One region of the Ensifer sp. NPDC090286 genome, then DNA from elsewhere that is predicted to be linked to it. Evidence: riboswitches for the same ligand, from Rfam matches in the RefSeq annotation. Region 1 holds a riboswitch; the other holds the start of a gene.
The links. A riboswitch is a leader RNA that binds a small molecule or an ion and turns the genes downstream of it on or off. The one in region 1 is predicted to bind FMN.

Region 1 (14,882 bases):
GATTGAAACGACCGTGCATGCGCTGATGCCGCAAAAGGTGGTGGTGCATGTGCACTGCGTCGAGACGATCGCGACGGCGGTGCAGACCAACGGTGCGGCAATCGCTGCCGAGCGGCTTGCCGGCTACCCCCATGTTTTCGTGCCCTATGCTCGCCCGGGCCTGCCGCTTGCGCGGGCGATTGCCGAACGTATGCAGGACAACACGTCGGTGCTGGTGCTCGGCAATCACGGCCTGGTGGTCGCTGCTGAAACCGTGGTCGACGTGGCGATCCTGCTCACGGATATTACCCGTCGGCTGACCGGCGCACGCAGGATCGCTCCCGCCACCGATGTGGCGGCGCTTTCGCGCCTTGCGGTCGATAGCGATTACCGTCTACCGGAGGACGTTGCCCTGCATTCGGTCGCCGCCGATCTCGACAGTTGTCGGCTTGCCGCCGGCGGCAGCCTCTACCCCGATCATGTTATCTTCCTTGGCAAGGGTGTCGTGGTCGCCGCGCCCGGCGAGACCGCGCTTTCGATCGAGACGAAGCTGCGTGCGGCAGGTAACAGCCTGCCGCCGTTGCTGCTCTTCCCGGGCAAGGGCGTGCTGGTGCAGAAGGAGATCTCCGCCGGCGCCTTCGCCATGGCGCGATGCCTTGCGGACGTGACGGCGCGCATCCCTGCGGATGCACGGCTCCGTTATTTGACAGACGCGGAGAACGCCGAGCTTCTCGGCTGGGATGCCGAGAAATACCGCCAGCAGCTCAATCGCGCCGGGCAGGTGCTGCAATGAGCGGCCAATCGGACAAGCTCGTCATCGGCATCGATCTTGGCACTTCGGGCGCCCGTGCGGTCGCCATGGCGGTGGACGGGACCGTCGTCGCATCAGGTGCGGCGAAGCTTTCGGCTTTCTCCGCGGATCACCGCGATCCCGTGGGTTGGTGGAAAGCGGTGCAGGCGGCGCTTGAGGAAGCGCTTGGGGGTATCGACAGGCGGAAGGTCGTTGCACTTTCGATCGACGGCACGTCGGGCACGATGCTGCCGATCGATGAGAGAGGCGCGCCGCTGGGGACGCCGATGATGTACAACGATCCGGTTGCCGATCGCGCGCTTCTCGATGCGGTCTCCGCCCATGCGCCGCGCGAAAGTGCCGCCCATGGCGCGACATCCGGTCTTGCCAAGCTTCTCGCTTTCCAGTCGCTGCCGGGTGTCTTCCGGGTGATCCATCAGGCCGATTGGCTCTCGGGGCATTTCACCGGGCTCTACGATGTCTCCGACGAGAACAATGCGTTGAAGACCGGCTATGACCCGGTGTCGCGGTCCTGGCCGGACTGGATGGAAAGGACCGGCGCACGCGTCGATCTGCTGCCGGATGTGCTGCCGGCCGGCGCGCCGATCGCGACGATTGCGCCGGAAGCGGCCGATGCTTTCGGGCTTTCGGATGACGTTGTGATCGTTGCCGGCACGACGGACGGCTGCGCCTCGTTCCTGGCCACCGGCGCCGATCAGCCGGGTGACGGCGTCAGTGCGCTCGGCACGACGCTTACGGTGAAGATGCTGTCCGACCGTCCGCTGTTTGCGCCGGAATACGGGCTCTACAGCCACCGCATCGGCGAGATGTGGCTGGCGGGCGGAGCGTCTAATACGGGCGGCGTGGTGCTGGCCGAGCATTTCTCGCCGGAGCGGATCGTAACGCTTTCGGCCGGGATCGATCCGGCCATCGACACCGGGCTCGACTATTATCCGCTGGTGAAGCCCGGCGAGCGCTTTCCGATCGCCGATCCGGATTTCGCCCCGCGCATGAGCCCGCGACCGGCCGACGACGCGATCTTCCTCAAGGCAATCTTCGAGGGTATAGCCGGCGTCGAGAGCCTCGCCTATCAGCGGCTGACGTCGCTTGGCGGGCCGGCGCTGCGGTCGCTGCGTAGCGTCGGCGGCGGCGCGAAGAACGCGGTCTGGAGCGCGATCCGGGCGCGCAAGCTCGGCGTGCCATTCCTGTCCGCGTCTTCCGAGGAGGCGGCCGCCGGCACGGCGCGGCTGGCGCTGGCCGGCGCGAGAAAGGCTGGTGTGCTGTGACGTTTTCCCAAGCGACTGCAATCGAGGGACTGGGCGAGATTGCCGATCGCTACGACGCCTTCCTGATCGATCAGTTCGGCGTGCTGCGCGATGGTCGCGGGCCCTATCCGGGCGCGGCCGAAACGCTGGTTCGGCTGAAGGATGCGGGAAAGCGCATCATCATTCTCTCCAATTCCGGCAAACGCTCGGCGGAAAACGACCGTCGGCTCGCCGATCTCGGTTTTGTTCCGGGAAGCTGGGACTGGTTTCTGACGTCGGGCGAGGTCGCCTGGCAGATCCTCAGGCGGGAGGGCGCGGGCGCGAGCAGTGGTACGCGCAAGTGCCTGTTGGTCAGCCGCGACGACGACCAGTCGCCGATTGCCGGGCTTGATCTCCAACGTACCGAAAACGGTGCGGACGCCGACATCGTGCTTCTGGCGGGAAGCGAGGGAGACGTCTATCCGCTCTCCCACTATGAGGCGATGCTGGCCCCGGCGGCAAAACGCGGCATTCCCTGCCTCTGCACCAATCCCGACAAGATCATGTTGACGAAGGCCGGGAACGCCTTTGCCGCCGGCCGCATCGCCGAGCTCTACGAGGAGCTCGGGGGTACCGTGCGCTGGATCGGCAAGCCCTTCGCCGACATCTATGCGCTCGCGCTCGATTTCCTCGGGCAGCCCGAACCGACACGGGTCTGTGCGATCGGCGACAGTATCGAGCACGATATTGCCGGTGCCGCGAATGCAGGGCTTCACTCGGTGCTGGTGACGACCGGGATCCTTGAGAACGCCTCGGACGAGGAGCGCCGTCAGCTGTTTGCCGAACACGGCGCCAGCCCCGATTTCATTCTTCCGAAATTCATCTGGTAGGGGGAGCCGATCGTGGCCTTCACGCTGTCGCTCAACACCAATCCGCTGGTCAACCGCTTCGCCGAGCCCGATGACCTCATCGACACGATCGCCGAGAAGATCCGTATCGGCTACGTGCAGCTCACTCACGAATTCGTCAATCCGGGCTGGCCAGCGGCAACGATCGCCAAGACCCTCAGGCAGTTTCGACGGGCGCTCGACCGCACCGGCGTGAAGATCACCTCGGGCATGACCGGCCCCTATGGCCGCCTCAACCATTTCGGCCATCCGGATCCGGATGTCAGGCGCTACTATGTCGACTGGTTCAAGACCTTTGCGGATATCTCCGCCGAACTTGGCGCCTCCGGCATGGGCACGCAGTTCGCGATCTTCACGCTGAAGGATTATGACGACCCGGCGCGGCGCGAGGAGATGATGCGGATCGCCATCGACTGCTGGCGGGAGGTTGCCGAGCACGGCAAGGCGGCGGGGCTTTCCTATGTCTTCTGGGAGCCGATGTCGGTCGGCCGCGAGTTCGGCCACACGATCGCGGAATGCCGGACGCTCGACCGGCGGCTCGCAGAAGCGCAGCTGCCGATCCCGATGAAGATGATGGTCGATATCGACCATGGCGACGTTACCTCCGCCAACCCGGACGATATCGATCCCTATGCCTGGGCAGGGGCCTTCCCGGAGCGTTCGCCGATCATCCACATCAAGCAGTCGTCGATGAACAAGGGCGGCCACTGGCCGTTTACCGCCGCCTATAACCGCGACGGCCGGATCACGCCGGAAAAGCTGATCGGCGCGATCAAAGCCGGTGGCGGCACCGACAACGAGATCTGCCTGGAGCTTTCCTTCCGTGAGCGCGAGCCGACGGATCACAACGTCGTCGAGATGATCCGGGAGTCGGTCGAATTCTGGGAGCCGCACATCGACACGGGCTTCAATCGCACAGAAAAATCACACTGAAAGATCACAAAATCACGTTCGATAAATTGAAATATCACAAATAGGTGTTATCTTCTCACGGTGAGCGCGGCCAAGGCTGCGCGCGATCGGGACCGAGACGATGAAGCCGGAAGACAGGCGACAGGCGATCATGGATGTGCTGATGGAGGCGGGAACGGCCTCCGTCGAAGACCTGTCCTTACGCTTCGGCGTCAGCAAGATGACGGTGCACCGCGACCTCGACGACCTCGAGCAGGCGGGCCTCCTGCGCAAAGTGCATGGCGGCGCCTCGATCCAGTCGAGCCCGCAGTTCGAAAGCGACTTCCGCTACCGCGAGAAGATCGCCACCGCCGAAAAGCGACGGATCGCCGAACATGCGGCGTCGCTCATCGAGCCGGGGCAGAGCATCCTGATCGACGACAGTTCGACGACGGGCGCGATCGCCGAATGCATTCGCGACATTCGCCCCTTGACGGTCATCACCAACAATCTCGGCGTGATCACCAGCCTCTCGGGCGCACCCGGCATCAATGTCATCGCGCTCGGCGGCCAGTACAGCAAGAAGTTCAACGGCTTCTTCGGCATCGTCACGGACGAGGCGCTCAGGTCGCTGCGCGTCGATGTCGCCTTCCTGTCGAGTTCGGCGATCGAGGGCACGACCGCCTTCCACCAGGATCAGGAAGTGGTGCAGGCCAAGCGCCTGATGGTGAAGGCGGCCAAGCGCAAATACCTGCTGGTCGATCACGACAAATTCGGGCGCTCGGCGCTGCATTTCCTGACCGGGCTCGATGCCTTCGACGCGGTTTTGACCGGCGCCGAGGTTGCCGCCGAGCATGCCGCCCCGCTCGAAGAGGCGGGCATCCGGCTGGTCAGGATCGACAATTCCAAGGAGAAAGCATGAAGAAGTCGGGCCTCTGGGTCGGAACCAGCTGGAAGATGAACAAGACGCTCGCAGAGGCGATGGCCTTTGCCGAGGGGCTTGCGGCCGCCGACGCATCGCGTGACGAGCGCATCCAGCGCTTCGTCATTCCGCCGTTCACCGCGGTGCGCGAGGTCAAGGCGCGACTTTCCGGCACCAGCGTCAAGGTTGGTGCGCAGAACATGCATTGGGACGATGCCGGCGCCTGGACCGGCGAGGTGTCGCCGCTGATGCTGAAAGACTGCAACCTCGACGTGGTCGAGCTCGGCCACAGCGAGCGTCGCGAACATTTCGGCGAGACCGACCGCACCGTCGGCCTGAAGACGGCAGCCGCCGTGCGCCATGGCCTGGTGCCTTTGATCTGCATCGGCGAGACGCTTGCCGAGCGCGAGGCGGGCGAGGCGGACCAGGTGCTGAAGCGCCAGGTCGAAGGCGCGCTGACGCTGCTTGAGGGCGAGGCGAAGTCGGCGACGATCCTGCTTGCCTATGAGCCGGTCTGGGCGATCGGCGTCAACGGCATTCCGGCGACGGCAGACTATGCCGACGCGCGCCACAAGCGCATTGCCGAGGTGGCGGAAGCGGCCCTCGGGCGGCGCGTGCCGGTGCTCTACGGCGGCAGCGTCAATCCCGGCAATTGCGAAGAACTGATCACCCAGGCGCATATCGACGGCCTCTTCATCGGCCGTTCCGCCTGGGACGTGAATGGCTATCTCGACATTCTGCAGCGCGTCGCCAAGGCGATCTGAGCCTCCGGCCGTTGCAGCTCAAGAAGAACGAAAGGAACAATCATGAAGATTGCAATTGGAGCCGACAGCGCCGGCAAGCCCCTGCTGGATGTCATCGCCGCCCATCTGAGCGGCCGCAGCGACGTGGAAGTCGTCGACCTCAGCCAGTCCGGCTTCTATGCGGACCTCGCGCAGAACCTGGCGCAGCAGGTTGTCGAGGGCAAGCATGACCGCGGCATCCTGTTCTGCGGCACCGGCATCGGCGTGTGCATCTCCGCCAACAAGGTGCCGGGCATCCGCGCGGCGTTGACGCACGACACCTATTCGGCCGAGCGTGCGGCAAAGTCGAACAACGCCCAGATCATCACCATGGGCGCCCGCGTCATCGGACCGGAACTGGCAAAGTCGATCGTCGACACCTGGCTCGCCTCCGAATTCGATCCGAACGGCTCTTCGGCCGGCAATGTCGAGGCGATCAACCGCCTGGATGCGGCGCGAGCCGGTTGAGGAAAAGGGCGGACGGCTTGCCGTCTGCATCCGGTTCCCGGTTCAAGGCTTACCCTATCTCGCGATGCCGTTGATCCTCCCTCAGGCATCGTGACGACACGCCCGGCAGCGATGCCGGGCGTTTTCATGTCCGGTCTTGCGCTTCGTCTTGACGAGGCTTCTGCAAATATTTGAATATTCTTGCGGATCGTCAAATGGGGGGCGCTGCCGCATGAGTGAAACCACCTCGACCGAGCCGCATCAAAGCGCGCACCACCACGTGGCGCGCATGAGCGGCCGCGACACGCATGAACATCATCGGACCGCGACGACGCTCGAGCTGCTGTTCGACCTGACCTTCGTCATTGCCTTCAGCCTGGCTGCTTCGCAGCTTGCCCATTTCCTTGCCGAGGGGCACATCTTTGCCGGCCTCTTCGGCTTTGCGCTTGCGACCTTCTCGATCTGCTGGGCCTGGATCAATTTCAGCTGGTTCGCCTCCGCCTATGACACGGACGACTGGATTTTCCGCACCGTTACCATGGTGCAGATGGTCGGCGTGCTGATCCTTGCGATCGGCCTGCCGCCGATGTTCGAGTCGATCGACAAGGGCGCGCATCTCGACAATGGCATCATGGTGCTCGGCTACGTCGTCATGCGGGTGGCGATGCTCTTCCAGTGGCTGCGCGCGAGCCGCCAGGACCCGGCGCGGCGCAATGCCTGCCTCACCTATGTGAAAGCGATCAGCGTCGCCCAGATCGGCTGGATCGTGCTGATCTTCGTCGACTTCTCGCTGCTGGTGACCTTCGCCATGGTCGTCGGGCTCACGGCGATCGAAATGCTAGGCCCCTATTTCGCCGAGACGCGGGACGGCGGCACGCCCTGGCATGCGCACCACATCGCCGAGCGCTACGGGCTTCTTGCCATCATCGCCCTTGGGGAAGGGGTCGTCGGCACGGTCGCCTCGATCTCGGCCGTGGTCGAGGGGCAGGGCTGGGACCTCAATGTCGCGCTCGTCTGCCTCGCCGGCACGGGGCTCACCTTCGGCATGTGGTGGATCTATTTCCTGCTGCCGAGTGCGGAGATCCTGCACCACTACCGTCTCAAGCGGGCCTTCGTCTGGGGCTACGGCCACATGCCGATCTTCGCATCGATCGTCGCCACCGGTGCCGGCCTGCATGTGGCGGCCTATTACATCGAACACAAGGCGCATATCGGTTCGGTCGCAACGGTGCTGACGGTGGCGGTGCCTGTCGCGTGCTACATCGGGCTGCTCTACGCGATGTACGCCTATCTCATGCAGCAGGTGGACCGCCTGCATCTCTGGCTGCTCGCCGGCACAGCGCTGGTGCTGGCAGCATCCGTGGTTGCGGCGATCGCCGGGCTCGACATGGCCAAGTGCCTGATCATCCTGATGCTGGCACCGGTCGTCACCATCGTCGGCTACGAAGTGGCTGGGCATCGCCACCGCATGGCGGCTCTGGAGCGCAGCCTGCACAAGAGTGATGCGGTGCATTGATTTTGCGAGTCGAAACAGCGGGTTATTCGCTGTTGCTGGCGATGTGATTCAGCGGCTTCAGAGGTTGATTCAGCTACGGTTGCTGGCGCGATCCGCCCCTCTCCGCGGGTTCAATCCGAGGACCAATCCTCTCCTCGCAGGCGAGGACAGGGGGCGAGAACCCTCATAAGCTCGGAGCTTCTGGAACGCCGTGCTTGATGGCACCGGGCGGCTAGGCGGCGGTTCCTTAAGCGTGTCCTTCTCCCCGCGAGCGGGGAGAAGGTGGCGGCAGCCGTCGATCAGGCGTTGACCAGCGCCAGCTTGGCGCGGGCGTCGAGGATCTGGGCGCAGGCGTTGGCCGCTTCCGTGCCCTTGGTGACGAAGTGCTCGCGGAAGAAGGCGATCAGCGGTTCGCTTTCCTGGAAATTATGCGGCGTCAGCACGGCCGAAAGCACCGGCACGTCGGTGTCGAGCTGCACGCGCATCATGCCGTCGAGCACGGTGCCGGCGACGAAATCGTGGCGGTAGATGCCGCCGTCGACGACGAAGGCAGTACCGAGGATCGCGGCATAGCGGCCGGTTTTGGCCAGCGTCTGTGCATGCAGCGGGATTTCGAGTGCGCCCGGCACGTCGAAGATCTCGACATCGGCCGCCGAGCCGCCGAGCTTCGTCCATTGCGCAACAAAGGCATCGACGCAGCGGTCGACGATATCGGCATGCCAACGGGCACGAACGATCGCGATCTTGGCTGTGGGGTGGGAAAGAATGGTCATGGTCTCAAGCCTTTCAGGGTTTGGCGTTTTTCCAATGATCCCGTCGGGCGAACATGCATGCGCGCGAGGTCCCTTCGCGGGAACCCACGGTACTGCTTGCTCTCTTCCATCCGGACTGTGACCGTCGGCTCCGGAATCTGACCGGATCTGCTGACCCCTGGAGCGTAAGCTCCAAGGCGCTCGCGGGCTTCGGCCTTGCGACCGCTACCGCCGGTGGGGAATTTCGCCCCGCCCTGAGAACAACGCGACTATATAGGGCGACCGCGCGCGGTCAAACGCACGGTGCGACGAAAATGCCGGAAATCACGACAGATTTTTCCTTGTGCGACGGAGCGACGGCAAATTCGTTCCCCGAAGTGGAGCCGCCTCGGCCGGTGGTCGAGAGCGGATGCATGATGATCAGCGCAGATCGTCGTCTTCGGCGGCAAGCGCGCGATTGGCCCAATGGAGCAGTGCGTCCCGGTCGTCGAGACAATCCAGCGGCGCTTCGTAGAAGCGATGCACGACCACCGTCTTTCCGCCCTTCGCGTAGCTGAAGGGCTGGCAACCCTCGGCAACGAGCGCATCTTTCAGCCCCCGATCGACCCGGAAGTAAAGGCGGTCCTTGATGCTGACGGCAAAGCGCTTGTCGGCAACGAGATAGGCCCAGCCGCCGAAGAAGCGGTCGATCTGGACCGGCCCGATGCCGGAGAGTTCATCCTGGATATGCCGGACGAAGGCGCTGGGTTCGGCCTTGGCCATGGTCTCGATACCTCGTCGGCGGGTACCTTGCCGCAGCAACGCCACGATGGCTTCAGGCCGGCGCGTGACGCGCCGGCCTGTCGCATTGTCTCGCGCTACTCGCGAATGACGAGCAGGTCCTTGGCGGCAAAGCGCAGCGTGACGTTGTCGCCGGAAACCGGCGGGGCGACGCCCGGATTGTTGAACATGTCGAAGGAGATGACGTCGCCGCCGACGCGGAGGCGCGTGCGGATGACCGAGCCGAGGAAGCTCGTCGAGACGACCTCGCCGGCAAGCGAAGTGTCGCCCTTGGCACCTTCGGCGATCGAGCCCGCTTCGGGACGCAGCGCCAGCGAAATGCTGTCGCCGCCCTTCATGCCGGCGATCGGGTCCTTCAGCGCCACCTGCTGGTTGCCGATGGTGACCGAGCCCGCGGCCGGGTCCGCCACCTTGCCCTCGATGATGCTGAGCGTGCCGACGAAGGACGCGACGAAGCGGGTCGCCGGCGTGTTGTAGATCTCGAAGGGGGTGCCGATCTGGTCGGCACGGCCGGCATTCATGACCACGATGCGATCGGAGATCGACAGTGCCTCTTCCTGGTCGTGGGTGACGAAGACGGTGGTGATGCCGAGCTGCTGCTGGATCTGCCGGATTTCCTCGCGCAGCGACACGCGGATCTTGGCGTCGAGCGCCGAAAGCGGCTCGTCGAGCAGCAGCACCTGCGGCTTGACCGCAATCGCGCGGGCAAGCGCAACGCGCTGCTGCTGGCCGCCGGAGAGCTGGTAGGGGAAGCGGTCCGCTAGGTGCTCGAGCTTGATCAGCCCGAGCATCTGCTTCACCCTCGCGTCGATCTCCGACTTGTCTGTGCCTGCGATCTTCAGACCGAAGGCGACGTTGTCATGCACGTTCATGTTGGGAAACAGCGCATAGGCCTGGAACACCATGCCGATGTTGCGCTGGTTGGGCTTCAGCGAATTCTGGTCGCGGCCGTTGATGACGATCTGGCCGCTGGTCGGCGTCTCGAAGCCGGCGATCATGCGCAGCACCGTCGTCTTGCCGCAGCCCGACGGCCCGAGGAACGAGACGAACTCGCCCTTTTCGATGTTCATGTTGAAATCATGCACGACCTGAACCGGGCCGAAGGACTTCTTGATGCTGGTGAGTGACAGGAAACTCATGGGTCGGTCCTCAGGCCTTTGGAGGCGCGCTTTTCTGGAAGCGCGAAACGAGCTGGATGAGGCCGAGGCAGCCCCAGGTGATGCCGAATGCGATGACGGCGAGTGCGGCCGGCTCATAGGCGCGGTTGGCACCCAGAAGCTGCATGTACGGGCCGAAAGCCGGGCGGTTGAGCAGCGCCGCCATGGTGAACTCGCCGATGACGATGGCAAAGGTCAGGAAGGCGCCCGAAAGCACGGCGACGAGCACGTTCGGCAGGATGATTTTGGCAAGGATAGCCACCCAGCCGGCGCCAAGGCTCTGTGCCGCCTCGGTCAAGGTGGCGACATCGATGGTGCGAAGACCGGTGTCGACCGCGCGGTACATGTAGGGCAGCGCAAGCGTCGCATAGCCGAACATCAGGAGGATGTTGGTGCCGGTGAGCGAGCCCGTCAGCGGCAGCCAGCTCGAGGTGTTGTAGAGCCGGATGTAGCCGAAGACGATGACGATCGCCGGAATGACCAGCGGCAAGAGCGTGATGAACTCGATGATGGGACGCAGCCGCGGCAGCTTCAGCCGCACCCAATAGGCCGTCGGCACGACGAGCAGCACGCCGAAGAGGATGGTGAATAGCGCCTGCATCACCGAATAGGTGAAGGTCTCCTGGAAACGCGGATCGGCAAAGACCTTGGCGTAGGCGTCGAAGGAGTACTCGCCGCGACGCATCTTGAGCGAGAAGTTGGTCATGCCGATGAGCGGCAAGATGAAATAGAGGAGGCCGAAAACGAGGGCTCCCCACGCCCAGATCTTCTTCATTTCAGCCACCTTTCGCTGCGGCTGCGCAGCCAGATATAGATCGCGTTGGCGATGCCGGTGACGACGATCATGCCGAAGGCGAGAGCGTAGCCGAGATGCGGATTGCCGAGCACGTCGCCGCGGATCTGGGCGAAAAGCAGGATCGGCACGATCGACAGCGACGAGCCGGTGAGCGCGATCGCGGTCGCAACGGCGCCGAAGGCATTGGCAAACAGCAGCGCCAGCGTGCCGAGCAGCGACGGCAGCAGGATCGGGAAGGCGACCATACGCCAATATTGCAGGCCGGTTGCGCCGAGGATTTCTGCGGCCTCGCGCCATTCGCGCTTCAGCCCGTCGAGCGCCGGCGTGATGATCAGGATCATCAGCGGGATCTGGAAGAACAGATAGGTGACCGTCAGCCCCCAGAAGGAGAGCAGGTTGAAGCCAAGCATCCGGAGATCGAGACCGAAGTTCGACCGCAGGAAGACGGTGACGATGCCGACCGGGCCGAGCGTCGCGAGAAAGGCGAAGGCGAGCGGCACGCCGGCGAAATTGGAGGCGACGCCGGAAAAGGTCAAAAGCGGCCCGCGGATCCCCTTCGGCAAGCCGCCGAAGACGATGGCTGACGCCATGGCAAAACCGATCAGGCAGCCGAGAAGGGCGGAGGCGATGCTGATCTTGATGGAGATCCAGTAGGCGCCGAGGATCGACGGCGTGAACAGGCCGCGAATGTTGTCGAGCGTGAAGCCGCCATCGGGCGTCTGAAACGCGCCGACCACGATCTTCATCGTTGGCAGAAGCAGGAACAGCGTCACGAAGGCGGCAAAGGGCAGAATGCCCAGCCAGTGAAGCGGTAGGCGACGCGCCGGCGGGCTGGCGTCGGGTTTAGCAGATGACATTCCGTTCGCGCCCCTGAAGCCGCGTTATCGACGCGGGCGTTATCGATTGTTGCAAGCGAGAAGCGGGATGAAGACGGAAGCCGCACGCAGATTCCGGATCTCGCTCCAAAGACTTGAATTTCTTACGAATAACCTATGCGCCCCGGCCGGAAAACCGGCCGGGGCGACATGTCTGTGGAAAGGCTTACTGGACGTTCGCGCCGACGACGGCATCCCAGCCACCGGTGACGGCAGCCTTGTTGGCGTCGACTTCTTCGAGCGTCGGGAAGTAGGCCTTTTCGTAAGCTGCTGCCGGCGGCAGGGCGTCGATCAGTTCCTGCGGAACCTTGCCGGCCTTGACCATGGCGTTGAAGCGGGTCGGGTGGCAGAAGCCCTTGAGCCAGCCGAGCTGACCTTCGTCGGAATAGAGGTGCTCCATCCACAGCTTGGCAGCGTTCGGGTGCGGCGCGTAGGCCGAGATGCCCTGAACGTAGACGCCGGCGAGAACACCGCTGGCCGGAACGACGACTTCGGTCGGCGGGTTGCCGTTGAGCGTCTTTGCCCAGCCGAGAGCGTTGTAGTCCCAGGCGACGACGATCGGGGTCGAGCCCTGGGCGAGCGTGCCGGACTTGCCGATGACAGGAACGAAGTTGCCGTTCTTGTTGAGTTCGGCGAAGTAGCCGAGACCGGCTTCACCGGCTTCCTTGCCGGACTTTGCGCCCTTGGCGAGGCCAGCGGCGAGAACGCCGAGGATCGCCTGGTTCGAGGCGCGCGGGTCACCGGCAAGAGCAACCTGACCGGCATATTCCGGCTTCAGCAGATCGGTCCAGTCCTTCGGTGCGTTCTGGACGAGGTCCTTGTTCACGAGGAAGGACATGACGCCGTAATAGTCGCCGTACCAGTAGCCTTCGGCGTCCTTGACGCTGTCCGGGATCTCGTCCCAGGTGGAGACCTTGTAGGGCTGCAGCAGGCCTTCGGCCTTCATCTGCGGACCGAAGGCGAGACCGACGTCGACAACGTCAGGAGCCTGCGGGCCCTTGTTGTCCTTGTTGGCCTTGACGGCTTCGACTTCGTCGGCCGAGCCAGCATCCGGGTTCAGTTCGTTGACCTGGATTTCCGGATACTTGGCCTTGAAGGAGGCGATGACGTCGCCGTAGCCGCACCAGTCGTGGGGCAGGGCGATCGTCGTCAGCATGCCTTCCTTCTTGGCGGCTTCGATGAGCTCGGCGCTCGGCTCGGCAGCGGCGATTGCGGTCGTTGCCAGGAAAATGGCGGTGGAGAGCGAAAGCAGGCGTTGGGTTTTTGAAATCACTGGTGTTCTCCTTATGGGTTTAGTCAAATTCGTGGGGTTTCAGTCGATTTCGGCGAAGCTGTTAAAGAGATGCGATGAAAGTAATGTGACAGGGGTTTATCCGTTCGCGCCGCGTATGTCGTTGTAAGAACATTTCTTTTTTGGCTTCGGCGGGCCACTGTCGCATAACTGCATGAAATCCTGTGAACGTGTCGGCGAATTCTCCTAGACCGGTTTGCGAAAGATGCGGGTGGAATCGAACAGTCCCTCGAGCGTTTTCATCCGATCCCGGGTCTCGTCCCAGTTCGAACTCTGTACGGCCTCGATCAAAGCCTCGATCAGGAACAGGATGACGACGGAGCTGTCCCAGGCGGACGGCACCTCGATCTGCGAGCGGAACACTCTGGAGGCGGACTTGGCGACCGGCGAACTCCAGCGATCGGTAAAAAGGATGATTTCCACGCCGCGCTCGCGGGCGGATTTGGCGAGCGTCACCATTTCCTGCTCGTAGCGGCGAATGTCGAAGAGAATCAGCACGTCGCCCTGGCGCATGTCGAGCACGTAGTGCGGCCAGGCGCTGGCATTGGAGGCGATCTCGATGACACCCGGGCGGATGACCTGAAGGTGGGTGAAGAGATAGTCGGCGAGCGAGCGGGTGATGCGGCCGCCAAGCAGGTAGATGCTGCGCTTGCGGTCGGCGATGAGGGCCGCTGCCGCGTCGAATTCCTGCGGCTCGATCTGGGTCAGCGTCTCGCGCAGATTGCTGGTGATCGCGTCGGCAAAGCGGTTGAGCGTGTGGGTGCCGGGCGCATTGGCGGCCCAGCGGTCGTGCTTGGCGATCGGATTGGAAATCGTCGCTTCCAGTTCCTGATGCAGCCGCGCCTGGAAATCCGGGAAACCGCGGAAGCCAAGCTTCTGCACCATGCGGGCGACCGTCGGGGTCGAAACGCCGGCGTTCTCGGCAACCGTGGTGATCGAACCGAGTCCCGAAACGGGATAATTGTCGAGAAGCGTCTCCGCCAATTGCTTCTCCGCGCGGGTCAGCACGGTGAAGTGGGCGTTGATCACATCCGACACGGTGGTGGACGTCGCCTTGCTGCTCAAATTGTCTCCCCTGAACCGATCTTAAGCCGGTTTGTGACAGATTAAACATCGCTGTCACAATTGGAGTCAATCGCAATTTTGAAGAGATCGTTTCAGATTTTGATTGACATGTGCCATCCTCTGAAGAATTCTTTTCATTAACGAACGTCTAACGGGGCAAGAGGGGATGCCGGTGTTGACGCGACTTTTGACCGAAGCAGATGGCGATCCGGTTGCGATCGAAAACGCCGGAGGCAAGGGCGATATCGTGCTCGTCTGCGAGCATGCCTCGCGCCTGGTTCCAGAACGGCTGGGCACGCTCGGCCTCAGCGAGCAGGCGCTCGAAAGCCATATCGCCTGGGACCCCGGCGCGCTTGCGGTCGCCAAGCTGCTTGCGGCAAAGCTCGACGGGTCCTTGATCTATCAACGCTTCTCCCGCCTTGCCTATGACTGCAATCGCCCGCCGGAAGCGGACGCGGCGATGCCTGCCGTCAGCGAGGTCTACGAGATACCGGGAAACCGGACGATGTCGGCCGACGAACGCCAGGCCCGGGTCGACGAGATCTATCGGCCGTTCCACGATGCGGTCGCGCGGTTCGTGTCCGATCGCAAGGCCGCGGGACGCCCGCCTGTTCTCGTCACCATGCACAGTTTCACGCCCGTCTATTTCGGCAAGCCGCGCGCCGTCGAAGTGGGCGTGCTGCACGATGCCGACAGCCGGCTCGCCGA
Region 2 (14,882 bases), 1.3 Mb from region 1:
GGACCATCGCCGTATCGGGCGCTGCACCGTGCCAGTGCTTTTCGCCCGGCGGGAACCAGACGACATCGCCCATGCGAATCTCCTGCACCGGGCCACCCCAGCTTTGCACGAGGCCACGGCCGGCGGTGACAACCAGGGTCTGGCCGAGCGGATGCGTATGCCAGGCCGTGCGCGCGCCGGGCTCGAAGGTGACGCTGATGGCGCGGACGCGCGCCGGTTCAGCGGCCTCGATTACCGGGTCCTGGCGCACCGTGCCGGTGAAGTATTCCGCCGGAGCGCGCATCGAAGGTCTCGATCCACCGGGTATGATGTCCATCTCTCGTTCCTCCGATTTTCGTATGTGCGCTCGTCCTCAGCAGAAATGCGCCACGGCCAGCAGGCCCGACCTCATCCGCGAACCTATCATAACCTGTGAATTGTCACAGTCGGACAGGCCTCACGGGCGATCTCGCAAAGATGTTCGTGGTGCGTCAGATAGATCACCTGGCCGACACGCGCCATTTCGGCCATTTGCTCGAAGGCGCGGCCTGCGCGCCCGTCGTCAAAGGTCTCCATGATGTCGTCGGCGATGAAGGGCAGCGATTCGCGGGCGGCGGCAATTTCGTGATAGCCGGCGATCCTGAGTGCCAGATAGAGCTGAAAGCGCGTGCCCTTGGAAAGGTCCTTTGCAAGCTTCGATCCGCCGCCAGCGGCGTTGGCGATCAGAAACTCCTGCCCCTTGTCAGATTGTGCCGACAGGCCGGAATATTCGCCACCGCTGATGCGGCTGAAGGTTTCCGACGCACGGCGCATCATGGCGCTGCGATGCTTCTCGCGGAAAAGTCGAAGTGCAGTCTCGGCCGCGATAACGCCGGCCCGAAGCCGCAGGTAGGCAAGCGCCTTGCTTTCGATCTCGAGCAGCAGCGTCCGCCGTTTTTGGTCGAGCTCAGCGACCGTATCTCCACCCTCTACGGCGGAGAGCGCCTTTTCCTTCTCCCGCATGTCCGTGTGCAATTCGCTGACGTCGCGGTCGGCTTCTTCGAGCGCCCCGTCGAGCCGCACCAATTCCAGCCGCACGGCCGCATCATCGAGTTCGGAGAGTAGCGCCTCGGCCTCAGCGCATTCGGCAACGCCAAGGCGCTGCGCGAGATCCGCTTCCGATTCGACGATGCGCTGGCGTAGCCGTTGTTGTTCTCGGGCGGCATCAAGAAACTGACCTGCCTCGTCGAGCGTCTCACAATCGAAAAATTCAAGGACAAGCCGTGTGCGCCCGACATGAAATTCCTGCTCCGACCTCACACCACGCCGTTCATCCTCAAGGCGGGCGAGCTCCAATACAAAGGTCGCTCTGCGATCGGAAAGCCGCTGCGCCTCCGCTGCGCGCGCCTTGAGCGCCATGTAGGTCACGAGCGTATCGTCCACGCTTGGCTCTCCGGCGAGCTCGGCAATGACACTCTGGAAGGCAAGCTGGTCCTTGCGCATGCCGGCGATGCGATATTCGAGGTCGGCCTGACGCTGCGTAAGCTTGTCGAGTTCCTGCAGGATCGCAAGCATAGGGCCGACCTGAGCCGGCACGAGCGGTTCGTCGCGCGCGCCCAGCCAGTTCCTCGAGAGAAGCGCCGCCCATTGCTCCTGCCAGTCGGTCATCTCGCCCTCCGCAAGAGCAAGGGCCGATTGCCGGGCCTCAAGGACCATTTTGGCGCGCTTTGCCATGTCGCGGGCCGCACCGAGGCTACCGGCGAGCGCCTGTGCCTGCGATACCGCCTGTTCGGCAACCAGCAGAAGGCCGTCGAGCCGTTCCGGCAGGCGTCCCGTCATGTCGATTGCCAGGAGTTCATCGCGTAGCCCAGCGATTGCCTCGCCCTCTTCGGCATGGGCGCGATCGATCTCCATTTGCGCGGAGCGCAATTGTGCCCGTAATTCGAGTGCCCCATGGCGGACCACCAACCAGGCCTCCAGTTGCGGCAGGCTCATGCCGCGCGGTAAGCCACAGTCAGCGACACCTGATGCCAACAGCTCCGCCTGCATAGCCGCATCCGTCCGAGCTTGCCTCTCCTGCTCACGCAAGACGTCTACTCGCACCCGTCGTTCGGCAATCGACAGCGCCAGGCCGCGCATGTCGGCAAGCCTGCTCGTCTCGGAGAGACGCATCGCCGTGGCTTCGTCGTCCTCGGCCATGACGCGTTCGAAGGCTGCTGCCGTCTCAACGACAAGCCGGGCCGTGTGCGCGCGCCAAGCCTCGTCACGGCGGCGACGCAATGCTGCGGCCGAACCGTCGTCCAGGGCGCTGCCGGTCGCAGAAATCCCGGCAAGCCGCGCCTCGTCGCCTGCAAGCAGCTCCCGCTCGCCGGCCATGCGGTCGGCGAGACGTTCTTGACGCTCCTGCTGGGCCGCCATCAACCTGCGCCACCCATCCAGTGTCGCGGGTGCCGGAACACCGAGTGCGTGCAGATCGTCGACGCTTCCGGCAAATGGCTTCAGCAGCACGAGCTTGTCAGCAAGTTCCGCAGCCAGCCGAGCCTTCGACGCCTCGGCCACCTGCCTGCGCACGACACAATCCCTGCGTCGCGCGTGTGACACCTGCGCGGCAAGAGCGGAGACGTCCACTGCCCCCTGCTCCTCGAGCGTCGCCAGCTTGTGCTCGGCATCCCGGCTTGCTTCGACGGTGATCTGCAGTTCCTGTCGAGCCGAGGCCAGGCGCTCGACGAGCGCAGAGTGCCGGCGGGCAAGATCCTGAAGGTCGGCTACCGTACCCGCTGGCAACAGAAGAGCTGCGGGGTCGCGGTCAGCGGGCTCGCCAAGCCGCAGCAGGCAGCCAAGTATTTCTGCCTCAGCCCTTGCCAGATCGTCCTGCCTGGATGGCATATCCCGCGCCGCAGTCACATAGCGCGCATCGAGAGCGGTCTCCTGAAGGGCTGCAAGGCGCTCGATCAGGAGAAGATCCGCCTTGTCCACCTGCACCGCTTCCAGCGCATCGCGGCGATGCTGCGTTTCACTGCTGTTCTGCTGCAGCCTGATCGCAATCTCCGTCTCCTGACGCTGGAGCACCGGCAGCTCGCTCACCCAAGCCGCGGGCGGTACAGGCAACGGCGGAGCACTCGCCAGCTCCGCACGAAGCGTCTGCAGCCGGCCGAAATACGGCAGCGCCTCGATCTCGGCTTTATGGCGCGCGCGCGCCAGTCTCAGCTCGGTGCGACGCGTGTTCGCCTCGTCGTGACGTTCGCGTGCCTGCGTCAGCGTCTTGCGCAGGGCTGCATACTCCCGCGCATTGATATCGAGTGCATTGCGTTCGGTCCTGAGCGCGTCCAGCTCGGCCTTCAGCTCCGCAAGTTGATGCTTGCGTGCCTGCGGCCGGTAGAAGGCGTCGGCCCTCACTCGCAGGGCTGAAAGAATGGCGGCACTGTCCGGCAAGCCGGAGCTTGCGGAAAACAAGAGCGACCCGAGTTCGCCCTCGTTTTTCAGGATCGCTTCGCCGCCCTTCTCAATGCTCTCGTCGTCCAGCGAGAACATCATCTGGTAGGTGTCGCGATCGATCGCGCCGAGCGCTCCGGAAAACAGGTTGTCGGGCAAGGGCTGCTCGTCGAGGCCGACCAGCGAGTTCGTCTTTCGCTTGATCCGGAAGACGCGATCGCTGCGGCCAGCCGCTTCGATCGTGCCGCCCACGCGCATCGTCTGGTATGGGTGCAGGAAGCCGTAGGGGCTGGAATGCTCGATGCCGAAGAGCAGGTCGAGGAAGCCTGAGAACAGGGTCGACTTTCCAGCCTCGTTCGGGCCGTAGACGATGTGGAGGTCGGGCGTGCCGGGCACGCTGTCGCCGAAGTCGAGGCGGCGATCGGTGAATTTGCCGTAGCGGACGAGATCGAGCGCGCTGAGCCGCATCAGTGGCCACCCTCGCCGGCGCCGCCGCCATGCAGATGGGCGAGCACCTCGGCGGTTCCCGACACGCCGGCTTCAAACGCCAGCCGCGCGACCGCCTCTTCGTCCGGCGCCAGCGATTGGCGAAGCTCGGGCGGAAGCTGTTGCAAAACATCTTCCACGGCTGCCAGCACGTCCTGGCGAAACCCGTGCGCCGGCAGGACGTCCGTTTCGACGAGTGCGGCCAACTCTTCGACGGGATCGAGCATGGTGCCCGGTTTTTCGGTCCGGGCATTGCCACAGGTGAGCTCGACCTTCTCGATCCAACATCCGACGATGCCGGCGGCGATGTTGTCGATCTCCGCCCGCAGCAGGTCGGCGTCGCGGCGAAGGCGCCAAGCCAAGGGCGTCGCGCCGGCGAGCGCCAGGCGCAAGATGACGTTCTCTGCCGCTGTTTCACCACAGATGCGCGACAGCGCCTGCCTGACGGCATCGAGCATATCGCGCCATTCCGTGATGCCCGTCAGATCGACACGAAGGCGTTCGAAGCTGGCAATGCCGATCGCCCGCTCGGCAACACTGAGGCGGCCATCGTCGTCAACCGTGACGAGCGACACGCTCTTCACGCCGACCTCGTTGATGTCGCGGCCCTGCGGCATGCCCGGCATGACGATGAAAGGCTCTGCCGCATGGACCTGCCGCTGATGGATATGGCCGAGCGCCCAGTAATCGAAACCATGGGCAACGAGATCGGCGACGCTGCAGGGGGCATAGAGATCATGACCGGCGGCGCCGGCGAGGCTCGTGTGCAGCATGCCGATGTTCACCGCGCCGGGCACCGGCGGCTGGAAGGCCGGAAGCAGGCTTTCGGGCGCATGCGGGCTGGCGAAGCTTACCCCGTGCACATAGACGTCACGACCACTTGCCAGCGTCTTGGCAACCACCGCCTTCGCCTTGCCCTTGAAGACGTGGGTCGATGGCGGCAGGGTCAGCTCATTGGTGACCTGTGACTGGGCGTCGTGATTGCCGCGAATGATGAAGACGCGGATGCCGTGTTCGTCGAGCCGGCGCAGTTCCCGGCCGAGAAACAGGGCCGTGTTCATCGACGTCTGGCTGCCGTCATAGAGGTCGCCGGCAATCAGCAAGGCATCGGCCTCTTCGGCGATGCAAAGATCGACGATCTTGACCAGGGCCTGCCGTGACGCCCCGCGCACGATCTCTGCGAGATCGGCGTTTCTAAGGGCGAGGCTGCGGAGGGGCGAATCGAGGTGCAGGTCTGCGGTATGGACGAAACGGAAGGGCATGGCCGACCATGGCCGCCCCGCCATCGCCCGTCAATCAGCCGTCATGCGTCATCCACTTGCGAGATGCGCAGCCTGCCGGAAAGCATATTTCGGAATTCCGAAGTAAAGACAACGCTAATACAGATGCGACCGGCGGAAATAGTTAACATCGTCCACTCCAGACATCGCGGCGCTACCTGCAAATATCAGATTATACTCACTTTAATCGATTAGGGCTTTTGTAACATCTTGTTCGATAGGTTTGCCCCGGCTGCGTTTCACGCGCGGCCAGGCACCGGAATGATTCCTGCTTCGGCTATCCGCTCCGTCATGACGATCAAGAGCCGGAATGACTTAATTCAAGTACAGTTTTACGGACGGCCGTCCTTCCGGGGGTACCATGTCACGGCTCAAGATTTCCCACACGCTTATTGCCCTTTTCCTCGTGGTTGCCGTTATCGTCTCGGCACTTGCCGTTTCATCTCTCGGCGGCATCAAGATGATGAACGAGCGCAACAACGAGATCGCCACCACCTGGCTGCCGCGCGTCTCGCTTTCCCGCGCGCTCGAAACGCAGCTTTCCGATACCCGCATGGCGTTTGCGCGCCATCTGATTTCCCTGACCCCGTTTGAAAAGAAGGCGGCGGAGAAGGTCATCGGCGAGACCGTCGCAGGCTTCAACAAGCTCGCTGACGAATATTCGAGCCTGATGGTCACCGATGCCGACAAGGCAGGGCTCGACAATGTCCGGACCGCCTATCAGGCCTATCTCTCGGTCGCCGAAGGCATGGTCAAGCTCTCCAACAACCTCGAGAACATGAAGGCGCAGAGCGTCTTCAAGGTCGAGATGCGCGAGACAGAAGGCAAGGTCGACGAAGCGATCAAGGAAATGCGTGCGCTGAACCTCGCCGGTGCAGATGCCGCCGTTGCAGCAAGCTCGGCGACGCATGACCAGATCCGCATGATCGAGATCGGCGTCATCGCCCTTGCCGCCGTCATCGTGCTCGGCGCCATCCTCTATGCCGTGCGCGGCATTGCTCGCCCGATCCAGATCATCACCCGATCGATGGCACGCCTTGCCGAAGGCGACACCGACAGCAGCATCCCCTATGGCGCCCGCAAGGACGAAATCGGCGAGATGGCCCGTGCCGTCGAGGTCTTCCGCCAGGCGGCGATCACCAACCAGCATCTCGAAGCCGACGCCCAGACGCAGCGCGCCAAGGCGGAAGCGGAACGCGTGCGCGTGACGGAAGAAGCGGAAGCCGCAGCCCAGCGCCGCCTTCAGGAAGCAACCGCCGGTCTTGCCACCGGCCTGCGTCGCCTCGCCTCGGGCGATCTCGCCTTCCAGCTCAACGAACCCTTCTCGCCCGATTTCGAGCAGTTGCGTCACGACCTCAACCAGGCCGTCGCCCAGCTCGCCGACACGCTTGCCGCCGTTTCGGCAGCCTCGGGCAGCATCGACAGCGGTGCCCGCGAAGTCAGCCAGAGCGCCGACGACCTGTCGCGACGGACGGAGCAGCAGGCGGCCTCGCTGGAAGAGACTGCAGCCGCGCTCGACCAGATCACCGTCAATGTCGGCAATTCGTCGAAGCGCACCCACGAGGCCCGCACCGTTGCCGGCCAGGCCAACGAAAGCGCCCGCAAGTCCGGCGCGATCGTCTCGGGTGCTGTCGACGCCATGGGCCGCATCGAGCATTCGTCGAGCCAGATCTCCAACATCATCGGCGTGATCGACGAGATCGCTTTCCAGACCAACCTGCTGGCTCTCAATGCCGGCGTCGAAGCTGCCCGCGCCGGTGATGCCGGCAAGGGCTTCGCCGTCGTCGCCCAGGAAGTGCGCGAGCTTGCCCAGCGCTCGGCCAACGCCGCCAAGGAGATCAAGGATCTGATCCGCAACTCCGCCGTCGAAGTCGAAAGCGGTGTCCGGCTCGTTCGCGAAACCGGCGAAGCTTTGCGCACGATCGAAGGCTTCATCGTCACGATCAACCAGCACATGGACGCGATCGCCGTCTCGGCGCAGGAACAGTCCGCCGGGCTTTCCGAAGTCAACACGGCCGTCAACCAGATGGACCAGGTCACGCAGCAGAACGCGGCAATGGTCGAGGAAGCCAATGCGGCAAGCGCTCAGCTTGCCCAGGAAGCCGGCCGCCTGCGGGAACTGATCGCACGCTTCACGCTCGCCGAGGCCGGTGATCACGGTTACGCCCAGTCGACCGGCGCATCGCGTTGGGCCGCCTGATCGCGACCCGAGGCGACGCGCAAGTCGTGTGACGTGCAAACGGTCGCCGATTGCGAGAATTTCTTGCCGAACAAAGTGAAACGGCCGCCAGAAATGGCGGCCGTTTCTTTGTCGGCGACGGAGTTACCGTGAAACGCCGGAGGTTTGTGTCGACAAATGCGGCAATTATAACTATCACTAATGTTACTGCCATTTCACATGGCACCTCATGAAATTCCAGCGACGATCATGAAGAAGACATTCGAAGTATCCGATAGACTGTTCGAGCTTTACCACCGGGTTCACCGGCTGGTGAACGAATCGATGACCGAGGAAGGCGTGTCGCTGGCGCGCAGCAAGTTCCTCTTCTTCCTCAGCAAGCTCGGCCCCTGTCGCTCGACCGACATCGCCTGTGCGCTGAACTTCGCGCCGCGCACGGTCACCGAAGCGATCGACGGCCTGGAGCGTGACCGCCTGGTCATGCGCAAGCCCGATCCCGAGGACCGGCGCGCCAAGATCGTCTCGATCACCGAAACCGGCCGCATCGTTCTGGAAGCCGCCGAACATCCCCGCAAACAGCTGCTCGAGGAAATCTTCTCCGCACTCGACGATGAAGAACTCGACGCGCTCTATGACATCGTCGGCAAGCTGGTCGACCGGACGGACGAGATCCGCAAGCGCAAGGATGAGGCCGAAGAGGCAGCGCAGGTCGCGATCGCCCGCTAGGCTCGGGCCGCCTTTCGCAAATCAACAGTTTCGAAACAGAAAGAGGCCGGGACGTCATGTCCCGGCCTCTCCCGTTTTCTCCGGGCGGTAACGCTTACATCGCGTTGATGGCGCCAATGGAGAAGAACAGGGTTTCGCCAGAGGAGTCGTCGACGCCGTCATTGTCGGTAACGACATAGCCGTTGCCGGCGGCATCGACGGTGAAGCCTTCGACCTTGTCGACGACGTAGCCGTTCAGCGCCTTCAGTTCCGGAATGAGGTCACGAACCTCTTCCTTCTTGACGACAGGCAATTCACCGCCAAGGGCAGCCGGCTTCAGTTCCGACAGCGCAACGCGATAGATCTTCTTGAGCTTGGCAGCCTGGCCGATCAGGTTGTCGCGCTCGATGATGTAGGCGTAGTCGCCGTGAACGGAGATTTCCGACAGGCCGACCCAGCCGTCACCGGCCTTTTCCAGCGGGTAGCGCACCGCACCCCATTCTTCGCTCTTCGGGTTGTAGGAGACGAGCTTGACGAAGCCCTTCTCGTCATCCTTCCACTCGCGCTGAACCGCCATCCACAGCGTCTGCTCTTCGCCTTCGCCGACAACGGTGATGCCTTCGAAGCCGAAGCGGGTTTCGCCGGCGCGCAGCGCTTCCGGCAGGGCGATTTCCTTCTTGATCTCGCCCTTCTTGTTCACGTGGAAGATCGCGTGGCTGTAGAGCTTGTCGGAGTTGCCTTCCGACGCGAGCCAGAAGCCCCCTTCCCCGTCATTGGCGATGCCTTCGATGTCGAGCTTCTGAGCCGGTGCGCCGTCACGGGTGATGGCGAGCGCTTCGGTGATCAGCGCCGGCTTCTGGGTAGCGTCGATGGTGAAGATCGTCGGCTGCGACGAGTAGACCGAATCATTGACGGCGCGCAGGAAGCCGGGCTTGTCGGCGACGGCAACGAGACCGGAGAGCGCACCGAAGCCGATCGGCAGGCCGTCCTTCTCGGCGGAGCGGATCTGCGGATAAGCAGCTTCGCCCTCGGCACGCTCGTAGATCATGACGTGCGAACGTGCGCCGCCATCCTCGACGAGATCGACTTCGTTAGCGGTCGCAAAGAGATTGCGCGACGGGATCGCGACGGCGCCTTCCGGCGAAATGCCCGACGGCAGGAGCTGCAGCAGCTCAGGCTCTGCGCCCGTGTCCTTGTAGACGCCGACGATCGAAGCGCGCTCGGCCAGCACGAAGAACAGGTTGTCGTCGCCGAACTTCGCCGCTTCCAGGCCCTCGGGCTCAACACCCTTGGCCGAAGAGCGCTTCTCCGGATAGTGGCCGATGGCGGCAACCGCGTGCTCGAAACTCGCGCCCGATTCGAACAGCATCTTGCCGGTGGCGTCGAAGATCGTGAAGCCGCGCGAACCGCCTTCATAGTCGCCTTCGTTGGCAACGACGATGCGGTCGTCGTCGAGCCACTTCACCGCATCGGGCTCGCGCTTGCGGCCCGGCTGCTCGTCCTTGAAGGCGATCGCGCCGTTACGCTTGGTGTCGATGTTCTTGAGGTCGACCGTGCCGGCGGAGAAGTGCGTCTTCACGGTCCCGGTCTTGCCGTCGATGATGACGATGTGATTGTTTTCCTGCAGGGTCAGCGCGATCTCGTCCTTGCCGTTGAAGGAAACGAATTCCGGCTCCGGGTCTTCACCGGCGATTTCGGCAAGACCGGTCAGCGTCACGCGCTTCAGCGAACCGCAATCGGCAACACCATCCTTCAGCGGCAGGATAACGAGTTCGCCGGCCGGCATCTGCGGGATCTTGCCATCGTTCAGCTCTTCGTCACGCTCGTTTTCGATGGCGATGGCAGCAAGCGTGCGGTCCTTGTTGACGGCGATCGAATCCGGCTGGCCGCCGAGATCACAGGTCGCATCGACTTTCTTCGACGCCAGATCGACGATCGCCAGAAGCCCGGACGGCTTGACGAAGCTCTCGCGCGTGTTAACTGCGACGAGTGCCTTTGCACCGGCGATGGTGACCGAAGTCGGCTCGCCGTCAAAGGAAACCGTGCCGGCTGCCTTCGGCGCCTTGGCATCGGTAATGTCGATCAGGCCGACGCGCTTGCCGGGGCTGTCGGAATAGACGAGCAGATTGCCGTCCTCGCTGGCCGTGATGATTTCGGCGGATGTCGGCGCCTTGCGCGCATCGCCTTCCGGCAGGTTATCGGCAACAGCAAAGGATGCAATGCGGTTGAAGACGGGCTCGGCCGCCGCAGGAAATGCTGCGGAGGCAAGAAGAACGGCCGCGAGCGCAGTCACGCGCGAAGTGATGGTCATGAAATCCCCCATGTGCGAACACTGAAAACATGGGGGTTCTGCGCGATGCCGATGACAGCCGAATGACAACGCTCGGGTTTTACACCGTTCCGGTCGCGGGAGCGGCGCGCTCGCGCCGCATCTCGTTGCGCATGATGAACAGCGAAGCGCCAAGGATCAGCACCGCGCCGACCCAAAGATACCCTGTCGGCGCGTAACCGAAGACCAACCAGCCGGCGAAGACGTTGAGCGGCAGCTTCAGGTCGTCGAAGGGCTGCACATAGGCGGCGTCGGCCACCGTATAGGCGAGCGTCAGCAGATACTGCGCGACGACGGTCAGGATCCCGGCAAGCAGCAGGAAGCCGAGCGCTGCGCCATCCGGCACGGTGAAACCGGCCGAAAGCGCGATGGCGCCGTTGATCGGCGTCAGAAGCACAAGCAGCCAGACCGTGATCGTTTCGGGGCGCTCAAGACTGGTGAGGCTCTTGGTGATGAGCGACGAAGCCCCCCACAAAAGCGCCGACAGGATCGGAAGAAGGGCAGCCCAGCTGAAACTGTCCGACCAGGGTTCGAGAATGATCATCGCCCCGGCGAAGCCAACCGCGGTTGCCGCCCAGCGCGCCGCGCCGACACGTTCGCCGAGAAACAGGCGGGCGCCGAGGATGATGAAGAACGGCGAGGTCATGACCAGCGCGATCGCCTGCCAGATCGGCACGTGCGCTAGCCCCGAGACCCAGGCCCCGACCCCGAAGGCGGCCAGCACCACGCGCACGACATGGCGCCAGGGATAGTCGGTGCGCATGGCCGACAGCCCGGCGCGTCGCAGAAACGGCAGCGAGAAGAGGAAGGCGAAGGCATATTGCCAGAACGCCATGGCGGTGGCCGGGAAACCGAGCTTCATCGTCAGCCATTGGGTGACGACATTGAGGCCGGCAAAGGCGATCCCGGCCAGAACCATGAAGCCGGCTCCGGCCATGGCGCGCGAGGAGGAAAAGCCGAGGGAAGTCTGATTCATGTCATGCACCCTGAAAGCGGACCAAACACAAATCAGGACGCATGAGCGCACGGCACGACGCCGGGCATCCCTGCCCTTCGTGCCAGCGACCATTCTCTTTCATCCGGACTATGACCGTCGGCTCCGGAGTTGCACCGGATCTGCTGACCCTCCCCCAAAAAATCGAGGAGAGGCGCTCGCGGGCTTGGGCCATCTTCGCGCGCCTTCAAGACGCCGCGCTCTCATGCCCTTACCGCCGGTGGGGACTTTCACCCCGCCCTGAGAATGGGCAAGCCCTAGAGCAAATGGCGGGTACCCGCAAGGGCTGCCCCAAAATGCGAAAGGGTCCGGCTTGCGCCGAACCCTCGAATACCTGGACTGCCGGCCTCGTGTCCGGCCGCCAAGCAAATCTCATCAGCCGTTGACGGCATCCTTCAGGCCCTTGCCGGCCGTGAACTTCGGCACGTTGCGTGCCGGGATGTCAACTTCCGCACCCGTGGACGGGTTACGACCCTTCGAGGCTTCGCGGCGCGAAACCGAGAAGTTGCCGAAGCCGACCAGGCGAATGTCGCCGCCGTTCTTCAGCTCAGCCTGGATGGTCTCGAAAACTGCATCAACTGCAGAAGATGCGTCGGTCTTGGAAAGTCCGGCCTTCTCAGCAACGGCAGACACGAGCTCATTTTTGTTCATGTTTCCACCCCTTTCAGATTGGTTCGAAACGACTGTGTTTTAAGGCGCGGCGGCTTGCGCTTCGCCCGCGTCTTGCCTTTCCCAATTGCGCCTAATCCCTTGGAATGCAAGGCTTGCAGGGCGCTTTTACAACAAAAAAGACCGGCCAATGGCCGGTCTTCCCAATTTTTCTGCAAAATGAGCGCCGCGCGAGCCGGCGGCGCCCTTTTTCGAGCACCCGTTAGTGGGCGATCGAAGAGCCTGCTTCGTCCTGCGAATCAACCGGTGCAACGGTTGCCGGCTCGTTTGCCGGGTCCCATTCGATCGGCTCCGGCATGCGCACCAGAGCGTGTTCGAGCACTTCGCCCATCCGCGAAACCGGGATGATTTCGAGCGCGTTCTTCACGTTGTCCGGGATCTCGGCAAGATCCTTGGCGTTCTCTTCCGGGATCAGCACCTTCTTGATGCCACCCCGAAGCGCTGCCAGGAGCTTCTCCTTCAGACCGCCGATCGGCAGCACGCGGCCGCGCAGCGTGATCTCGCCGGTCATGGCGACATCCTTGGAGATCGGGATACCGGTCATGATCGACACGATCGTGGTTGCCATGGCAACGCCGGCCGACGGACCATCCTTCGGCGTCGCGCCTTCCGGCACGTGCACGTGGATGTCACGCTTGTCGAACAGCGGCGGCTCGATGCCGAAGTCGATCGCGCGCGAGCGGACATAGGACGCCGCTGCCGAAATCGATTCCTTCATCACGTCGCGCAGGTTGCCGGTGACGGTCATGCGGCCCTTGCCGGGCATCATGACGCCTTCGATCGTCAGCAGCTCGCCGCCGACTTCGGTCCATGCGAGACCGGTGACAACACCGATCTGGTCGTCACGTTCGGCTTCGCCGTGGCGGAAGCGCGGAACGCCCAGATAGTCGTTGATGTTGGCAGCGGTCACTTCGACCTTCTTGGCCTTGCCCTTGATGATCTCGGTCACGGCCTTGCGGGCGAGCTTCATCAGCTCGCGCTCGAAGTTACGCACACCGGCTTCGCGGGTGTAGGTCTGGATGACCGCCATCAGCGCGCCGTCGGTGACCGAGAACTCCTTTGGCTGCAGCGCGTGGTCGCGGATCGCCTTCGGCAGCAGGTGCCGCTTGGCGATTTCCAGCTTTTCCTCTTCGGTGTAGCCGGCGATGCGGATCACTTCCATGCGGTCCATCAACGGCGCCGGGATATTCAGCGTGTTGGCGGTGGTGATGAACATCACATTGGACAGGTCGTATTCGACTTCCAGGTAGTGGTCCATGAAAGTCGAGTTCTGTTCCGGATCCAACACCTCGAGCAGCGCCGACGACGGATCGCCGCGGAAGTCCTGGCCCATCTTGTCGATTTCGTCGAGCAGGAACAGCGGGTTGGACCGCTTCGCCTTCTTCATCGACTGGACGACCTTGCCCGGCATGGAGCCGATATAGGTGCGGCGGTGGCCACGGATTTCGGCTTCGTCACGAACACCGCCAAGTGCCATGCGCACGTATTCGCGGCCGGTCGCCTTGGCGATCGACTTGGCGAGCGAGGTCTTGCCGACGCCCGGAGGGCCGACGAGGCACAGGATCGGGCCCTTGATCTTGGTCGAACGCGCCTGCACGGCGAGATACTCGACGATGCGCTCCTTGACCTTGTCGAGGCCGAAGTGATCGACGTTGAGCACCTCCTCGGCATGGTTCAGGTCGGTCTTGATCTTCGACTTCTTGCCCCAGGGCAGACCGAGCAGCCAATCCAGGTAGTTGCGAACGACGGTGGCTTCCGCCGACATCGGGCTCATCTGGCGCAGCTTCTTCAGCTCCGCGTCAGCCTTTTCGCGCGCTTCCTTGGAAAGCTTGGTCTTGGCGATACGCTCTTCGATCTCGGCCATCTCGTCGCGGCCGTCTTCGCCGTCGCCGAGTTCCTTCTGGATCGCCTTCATCTGTTCGTTGAGGTAGTATTCGCGCTGGGTCTTCTCCATCTGGCGCTTGACGCGCGAGCGGATGCGCTTTTCAACCTGCAGGACGGAGATCTCGCCTTCCATGAAGCCGAGCGCCTTTTCCAGGCGCATCTTCACGCTGGTGGTCTCCAGCATTTCCTGCTTTTCGACGATCTTGATCGAAAGGTGCGAAGCCACCGTGTCGGCCAGCTTCGAATAGTCCTCGATCTGGCTGGCAACACCGACGACCTCGGGGGAGATCTTCTTGTTGAGCTTCACGTAGCTTTCGAACTCGGAGACGACCGAGCGGCTGAGCGCCTCGATCTCGACCGGGTCTTCCTCCGGCTCGCTCAGCGTGTGCGCGGCGGCTTCGTAGAATTCTTCGCGCGGCGTGTAGCCGTCGATCTTGGCGCGCGCGCGGCCTTCGACCAGCACCTTGACGGTGCCGTCGGGCAGCTTCAGCAGTTGCAGGACGTTGGCGATGGTGCCGACTTCGTAGATCGCGGACGGTTCCGGATCGTCGTCGGTGGCGTTGATCTGGGTGGCAAGCATGATCTGCTTGTCGGTGCCCATGACTTCCTCAAGCGCACGGATCGACTTTTCGCGGCCGACGAAAAGCGGCACGATCATGTGCGGGAAGACTACGATGTCGCGGAGCGGCAGGACCGGGTAGGTCGCGCTTTCAGTCGCCGGTGACGTTTTGTTCGTCATGTCATTTCCTTTCCGTCCCGATTTCGGGCCCGTTTCCGGGAGCCCTACAGGCACTCCCGGCTGTCATATTTTCCACATGAAAGTGGAGTGCAACCGCGTCCATTTCAAGGCTCGACGCAGACATCCACAAACTGTGGCCGGGTCCTTCTGACTACGCATCAATGCTGTTGCGGACCTTGCGACGGACTACAAGCTCTTGGACCGCAACCATTAAGGTCCTTCATTGA

Region 2: linked by a shared signal. The riboswitch ahead of ACIQUG_RS01045 (DMT family transporter) and the one ahead of ACIQUG_RS07575 (6,7-dimethyl-8-ribityllumazine synthase) in region 1 are both predicted to bind FMN.

Annotation. Positions count from the first base shown of each region.
Region 1 covers NZ_JBIVYF010000001.1:1,511,212-1,526,093, reverse strand. Annotated here, with positions in the region: gene ACIQUG_RS07615 (class II aldolase/adducin family protein) at 1-772, shown strand, start outside; gene ACIQUG_RS07610 (FGGY-family carbohydrate kinase) at 769-2,055, shown strand; gene ACIQUG_RS07605 (TIGR01459 family HAD-type hydrolase) at 2,052-2,903, shown strand; gene ACIQUG_RS07600 (sugar phosphate isomerase/epimerase family protein) at 2,916-3,854, shown strand; gene ACIQUG_RS07595 (DeoR/GlpR family DNA-binding transcription regulator) at 3,955-4,734, shown strand; gene ACIQUG_RS07590 (triose-phosphate isomerase) at 4,731-5,498, shown strand; gene ACIQUG_RS07585 (RpiB/LacA/LacB family sugar-phosphate isomerase) at 5,541-5,984, shown strand; gene ACIQUG_RS07580 (low temperature requirement protein A) at 6,196-7,479, shown strand; gene ACIQUG_RS07575 (6,7-dimethyl-8-ribityllumazine synthase) at 7,758-8,231, opposite strand; FMN riboswitch at 8,326-8,476, opposite strand; gene ACIQUG_RS07570 (TfoX/Sxy family protein) at 8,631-8,972, opposite strand; gene ACIQUG_RS07565 (ABC transporter ATP-binding protein) at 9,068-10,129, opposite strand; gene ACIQUG_RS07560 (iron ABC transporter permease) at 10,140-10,922, opposite strand; gene ACIQUG_RS07555 (ABC transporter permease subunit) at 10,919-11,800, opposite strand; gene ACIQUG_RS07550 (ABC transporter substrate-binding protein) at 11,985-13,091, opposite strand; gene ACIQUG_RS07545 (MurR/RpiR family transcriptional regulator) at 13,296-14,174, opposite strand; gene ACIQUG_RS07540 (N-formylglutamate amidohydrolase) at 14,350-14,882, shown strand, end outside.
Region 2 covers NZ_JBIVYF010000001.1:211,475-226,356, reverse strand. Annotated here, with positions in the region: gene ACIQUG_RS01075 (cupin domain-containing protein) at 1-316, opposite strand, end outside; gene ACIQUG_RS01070 (AAA family ATPase) at 403-3,858, opposite strand; gene ACIQUG_RS01065 (exonuclease SbcCD subunit D) at 3,858-5,138, opposite strand; gene ACIQUG_RS01060 (methyl-accepting chemotaxis protein) at 5,518-7,356, shown strand; gene ACIQUG_RS01055 (MarR family winged helix-turn-helix transcriptional regulator) at 7,585-8,061, shown strand; gene ACIQUG_RS01050 (esterase-like activity of phytase family protein) at 8,156-10,363, opposite strand; gene ACIQUG_RS01045 (DMT family transporter) at 10,431-11,345, opposite strand; FMN riboswitch at 11,433-11,615, opposite strand; gene hupB (DNA-binding protein HupB) at 11,739-12,014, opposite strand; gene lon (endopeptidase La) at 12,235-14,655, opposite strand.